DNA from 2 places in the Megamonas funiformis genome. Region 1 is predicted to be linked to the other one. Evidence: a T-box and tRNA genes for the amino acid it is inferred to sense, from the RefSeq annotation. Region 1 holds a T-box; the other holds one or more tRNA genes.
The links. A T-box is a leader RNA that pairs with one kind of tRNA and senses whether it is charged. The one in region 1 lies ahead of leuS (leucine--tRNA ligase), so its partner is inferred to be a tRNA-Leu.
Positions count from the first base shown of each region.

Region 2: it encodes a tRNA-Leu, which carries the amino acid that the T-box ahead of leuS (leucine--tRNA ligase) is inferred to sense. The anticodon was not compared.

Region 1 covers NZ_CP048627.1:2,014,936-2,018,374, forward strand. The annotation lists gene brnQ (branched-chain amino acid transport system II carrier protein) at 1-645, opposite strand, end outside; gene GXM21_RS10165 (RrF2 family transcriptional regulator) at 845-1,315, opposite strand; T-box leader at 1,520-1,710, shown strand; gene leuS (leucine--tRNA ligase) at 1,764-3,439, shown strand, end outside.
Region 2 covers NZ_CP048627.1:551,117-554,555, reverse strand. The annotation lists gene GXM21_RS02710 (zinc ribbon domain-containing protein) at 1-5, shown strand, start outside; gene GXM21_RS02705 (RNA-guided endonuclease InsQ/TnpB family protein) at 254-1,360, opposite strand; tRNA gene GXM21_RS02700 (tRNA-Leu) at 1,955-2,041, opposite strand; gene GXM21_RS02695 (hypothetical protein) at 2,171-2,680, shown strand; gene GXM21_RS02690 (exodeoxyribonuclease III) at 2,728-3,439, opposite strand, start outside.

The DNA of each region.
Region 1 (3,439 bases):
TTTACGTTCTACATATCCTTTTAAACGCAAAGTGTTGAGCATTACAAGACCAAAACCAGATACAACTAAGATATCCATTGTTTGATAACCTGCGATGATACCATCTTCAGCAACTGTTTGAGATACTGGAGCTGCGATTTCACCAATAGGGCTAAGGATACCTGCGATAATCAAAATAAATGTACAAATAATGAGTACAGGTGTTAAAAATTTACCGATTATATCAACAAAACGTGTAGGGCGAATAGTAAAAGCAAATACTATACCAAAGAAAATAATAGAGAACACAAATAAGGAAATCTTATCTGTAAATGGCGCAATACTCATTTCAAAAGTAGTTGCTGCTGTTCTTGGTGGAGCAATCAATACACCTGTACATAATACAGCTGCTACATTTAAAATCATGCCTGGAATTTTACCTACAACACTTTCTAAGGCTTTAATGCCACCGCCACCATAAACTATAGTAAATATTCCGATACAAGATAAAAATACATCAATAAATATGAAACATAAGAAACCTGTTAACCACTCTGTTCCAGAGGTCATACCTAAATATGGAGGAAATATTACATTTCCTGCACCAAAAAACATTGCAAATAATGCAAAACCCGTTACAACTACATCACTAATTTTTACTTGCATAATAAAATCCTTTCTTTTAATGTATTACGATTATAGTCATATTTTTATATTATATAGGCAAAATAAAATATACACAATACAAAAAATGTAAATTTGTATATTTTTTAAAAAATATAATTTTAATCATTTTTTCATTTTATTGATTAATTTATGATAATCCTATGTAAAATAAAATAATCCTCAGCATAAATACTAAGGATTATTTTTTATCTTTTTTATTTTCTTTTTCATTTTGTTGGCAAGTAATCATTGCATTATTTTCTTTAGCTTGTCTTGCCAATTCTGATAAAGTAACACTATCTAAATAACCATTTATCACTTTATTCAAACCTAACCAAAATGGCAATACACTACAATAATCAGCTCTATTACAATTACAATGATCTTTTTCAATACAAGCAATTGGAGCCATATCTCCTTCAGCTGCTCGCAAAATATCGCCAGCTGTGTATTGCATACTAGATTTTGCTAATAAATAACCTCCATTATTTCCTCGCACGCTTTTTACTAATTTTGCTTTTATCAATAAAGAAATTATCTGTTCCATATATTTCAAACTTATATTCTGTCTAGTTGCAATATCTTTTAACGGAATGGGATTACCTGTATTATTCACTGTTAAATCAATCATTGTTCTCAATGCATATCGACCTTTTGTTGAAACCTTCATCAAAATCACCTCATAAATATTTTACTATTATTTTAGTAGGAAATCAATTTTAAAAACTGCTATATTCTCAATTTTTTTCTATTTTTTCTCAATTATACACCTATAAAATATCAGGTATTTAATTATATAAAAAATTAACAATGTAACAATATTACTTGACTTTAATATTATAGCTAAGTATAATGATATTTGTTTATATCAAATTCAAATCCAATGATACAGAGTAGTAAATTATTTAAGGATTTTTCAGAAAGTAGGCGGTTGATGCGAGCCTATAATCATGTAATTGAACTCGCTGTGGAGGAGTGCAAAAGCACCGCTAATCCCGTTAAGATTTTAAAGAGGATAACTTTTTGTTATCAATCAGGGTGGTACCGCGATAATTCGTCCCTGGCATTTTGCCAGGGGCTTTTTTAATGTCCAAAAATAGTATAGGAGTGTTAATTTTATGGAAAAATATTGTCCTCAATCCATTGAAAAAAAATGGCAGAAAATCTGGGACGAAACAAAAGCTTACCAGATTAATATGGACCCAAACAAACCAAAATATTATGTACTTGAAATGTTCCCTTACCCATCTGGTAATTTACATATGGGACATGTTCGCAATTACTCCATCGGTGATGTTATTGCTCGTTATAAAACTATGAATGGTTTCAATGTACTTCATCCAATGGGCTTTGACGCATTCGGTATGCCTGCTGAAAACGCAGCTATCAAACATGGCGTTAGTCCTTCTGACTGGACTGAAGATAATATGGCAAATATGACTCGTCAACAAAAAGAAATGGGTCTTTCTTACGACTGGGATAGAAAAGTTGCTACTTGCCATGAAGATTATTATAAATGGACTCAATGGCTCTTTGAATTATTCTATAAAAAAGGCTTAGCTTATAAGAAAAAAGCTTCTGCTAACTGGTGTGAAACTTGCCATACTGTACTTGCTAATGAACAAGTTATTGATGGTAAATGCTGGCGCTGTGATGATACAGTAGTGAAAAAAGACCTTGAACAATGGTTCTTAAAAATCACAGATTATGCTGATGTATTATTAAAAGACCTTGATAAACTTGAAGGCTGGCCAAACCGCGTAAAAATCATGCAGGATAACTGGATTGGTCGCAGTGAAGGTGCTGAATTTAGCTTTGATGTACCTGATTACAATGAAAAAATTTCTGTTTATACAACTCGCCCTGATACTGTATTTGGTGTATCTTATGTTGTACTTGCAGCAGAACATCCACTTGTAAAAAAATTCATCAAAGGCAAAGAAAACGAACAAGAAATCTTAAAATTCATTGAAGAAGTACACAATATGAATGAAATCGAACGTACTTCTAGTGAATCTGAGAAAAAAGGTATGTTCACAGGCGTTTATGCTATAAATCCATTCAATGGTGAAAAAGTTCCTGTATGGGTAACAAACTATGTTCTCTTTGAATATGGTACTGGCGCTGTTATGGGTGTTCCTACTCATGATGAACGTGACTTTATGTTTGCTAAAAAATACAATTTACCAATGAAAATTGTTATTCAAAATAAAGAACATAATTTAACACTTGAAACTATGGAAAATGCATACGTTGAAGATGGTGAACTTGTAGAGTCCGGTCAATTCACTGGCATGAATAATCGTAAAGCTATCACAGCTATGATTGATTGGCTCGAAGAAAATAACCTCGGCAAACGTCGTGTAAATTATCGTTTACGTGATTGGCTCATCTCCCGTCAACGTTATTGGGGTGCTCCAATTCCTATTATTTACTGCCCTCATTGCGGTGAAGTTCTCGTTCCTGAAGAACAATTACCTGTAAAATTACCTAAAGATGTAAAATTTGAAACTGGTGCAACTTCTCCACTTGCTCAAGCTGAAGATTTCGTAAATTGCACATGTCCAAAATGTGGTGCACCTGCAAAACGTGAAACAGATACTATGGATACATTCATCTGCTCTTCCTGGTACTATATGCGCTATGCTGATCCACACAATGATAAAGCTCCATTTAGCAAAGATGCTATCAATTATTGGCTCCCTGTTGACCAATATATCGGTGGTATTGAACATGCTATCTTGCACTTATTATATTCCCGTTTCTTCACAAAAGTATTAAAAGATGCAGGTCT
Region 2 (3,439 bases), 1.1 Mb from region 1:
AATAATTATAAATTTTAAAGGAGTTTTAATATGAATAAACAGTTAAAATCCCCAAGACTAATAATATTAGTAATGATATTATCTTTAATGAGTGTATTAGTTGCAGGTTGTGGTGATGATAAATATGTACAATCCTTGACGTACTCCCCATAGCTAAAGCTAGGGGATTCTGGGATACTGACGAACCTTGCTATCAAAAGACAGTCTTACGAGTTCTCTCCACAATGGACAACGCCCTGCCCATATTTATTTATTACTTGCGGGAGAAAAAAATTCTTTCTCCTTCTTTCTTTATATTTATAGCGGCGTTTAAATCCCTATCATGATGTTTACCGCATTTTGGACAAGTCCATTCTCTTATTCTCAATTCTTTGAGTTCTTTGTTTTGATAGCCACAATTACTGCATAGCTGACTTGACGGAAAGAAATTTCCTACTTCAACAACGTTGGAACCTGCCTTTTGTGTTTCATACTTCAACTTGTTTACAAAATCGGCAAAACCTAAATCGGATATCTTTCTGCCGAAACGTTTCTGCATGGCTTTTAAATTCAAATTTTCGATAGAGATTAAGGCATATTTACCAGTGAGATACTGTGCCGTTTTCCAATGAAAATCACGGCGCATATTCGTTACTTTTTTATGCAGTCTTGCCAAATTCAGTCTTGCTTTTTGGCGATTGTTAGAAGCTTTTTGTTTACGGGATAAATTGCGGTTAGCTTTAACAATTAATTTTGCATTCTGCTTGAAAAACAGCGGAGAGATGATATTTTTCCGTTCTGAACCTGTGAGAAATATCTTTAACCCGAAGTCAAAACCGACGCTTTCACCTGTTCTTGTTAAGACTTCATTTTCATTTGTTTCACAGGAAAAATACAAATAAATATCGCCTAAAGCATCGCGCTTTATGGTTACGGTCTTTACTTTTCCGTCAATATCCCGCGATTTAAAATAGCGATATTTCTGATTGGCAATTCTAATAACATTTCCACCCAATAATTTCCAACCGGACGTTTTCAAAGTATATGATTTATATTTACGTATCTTTTTAAACGACGGAGGAGCTGAACGGACATTATGCTTCTGATTTCTGAAAAACAACTTATAGGCACGGTCTATGCGTTCAGTTATATTTTGTACTGATTGTGAACCTATTTCTTTAAGATAGCTGAATTTTGCCCGTTTTTTCAGTTTAGTTAAGTGTTTCTGCAGAACAAATTTGTGCAATGATTTTTTAAATAAACGATAGTACCGTTTGTGAATTGCAATGCAGTGATTATAAATGAGACCTGCCGCATTAATCTGCCTATGAAGTTTTTTATTTCGTTTAGAGTTATATAGCTTAAAGCAATAGGTTTTCATTTATCTCACCGCCTTTATTGTTATTCGTAGTTATATGATAGCATATGAATATACAAAATAAAATGGTCCGACTTCAATTGCTTACGCAAATTCGTCGGACGTGCCTTATATCCCCAGTGCTAAAGCACGGGGCTTTACGGCACATTTGGTAAAATTATTTTAATTAGCCTTATATTATAAATAATGATTATTATAAGAGGTGATTTATACTGTTTATAGTTGGATTTGTACTATTTATTATAGCTATTGAAATACTTTTTCCTGATTCCAACTAGGTATATTGATAAAAAATCAAAAGCAATATATTACCATAATATCAAAGAATAAATCTTCGTAAAGCTATAACAATTTGAGTTTTAACTCTTTTTGTTATAGCTTCTTTATTTCTACTTATAAAGAAAAATCAAACCAATTTTTACTTCTAAATCTTTAAAAATTTTATTATAACCTATATATTTTTTTCTTTTATAATTGACTTTATCTTTCTTGCCATGACCTCTTATTATTAAATAGAATTATTTAAAAGTTTATATACTCAAAATTAGACAACAAAAAAGGCTTTACGGAAAACCCGTAAAGCCTTGAATTTACTAATGGTGCCGAAGGCCGGACTCGAACCGGCACGTAGGGGACTACGCTTGATTTTGAGTCAAGTGCGTCTGCCAATTCCGCCACTTCGGCATATTGTGTTAAACAACAGTAATATTATATCATTCTATAATTATACTGTCAATATAAATAATTATCTTAACTTAATTAAATATATCTATTATAATGTTAATATATTTTTTAATATGAAAGGAATTTTTTATGTCACCAAAATCTGTTTTTCTTACTTTAATAATTATTTTATCTTGTATTATTTACTTACCTTCTATAACGTATGCTCAAAATACCACAACTAATACTACTACTTATTTACATTTACCAGAAAAAACTACTATGCAAATAATAAATATAGATAATTTAGACAGTAAAACTAATCATAAATACGATTTAATCAACTTCCGTCTTCACCAAGATTTAGTTGTTAACAACGAAATCATTTTACCTAAAGATACAAAACTTCAAGGTATGATTACTAAAATCCATGGCAGTAGATTGCTTGGGGAAAGTGCTATTATCCGCATAAAATTAAATAATATCACCTTAGCTGATGGCAGTATTTTAGAATTTCCTTGCGATTTAAAATTAAAAGGTGGCAAAAATTATGCCAATATAGCAAGTAGTATCATCGTTCCTTTTTCGGGTTTACTATTTAAAGGAAAAGAAGTTTCTTGCCCATCTGGTAGCATAATTGAATACAGTTTTGAAGGATAAAAAATGGCAATAGGCTTATCATGAAATAAAGTCTATTGCCATTTTATTTAAATATCTAATTCCAAACTAACTGGACAATGGTCACTACCAAAAAATTCATTGTGAATGCCAGCTTCTTTTATATTTTCTTCAATATCTTTAGATACGATAAAATAATCAATTCTCCACCCAGCATTATTTTCACGAGCTTTTCGCATATATGACCACCATGAATAAATGCTTGTTTTATCCGGATAAAGATAACGGAAAGTATCTACAAAACCTGCTTGTAATAATTCAGTCATTTTACTGCGTTCTTCATCTGTAAAACCTGCACTACGGCGATTTGTCTTAGGATTTTTTAAATCAATCTCTTTATGAGCAACATTTAAATCTCCACACATCACAACAGGTTTTTGTTTGTTTAATTCAACTAAATAATTGCGAAAAGCATCTTCCCATTGCATACGGTAATCCAAGCGCTCTAATTCTCGCTTAGAATTTGGTGTATATACGCAGACCATAAAGAATTTATCAAATTCTAAAGTAATTACACGACCTTCGTGGTCATGTTCTTCTATACCTAAACCATAACTTACATTTAATGGCTCTACTTTAGTAAAAATAGCTGTACCTGAATAACCCTTTTTTTCTGCACTATTCCAATACTGTTTATATCTAGGTAAATCTAATTCTAATTGATGAGGTTGCATTTTTGTTTCTTGTAAACAAAAAATATCTGCATCTAAAGTCTGAAAAGTCTCCATGAAACCCTTATTC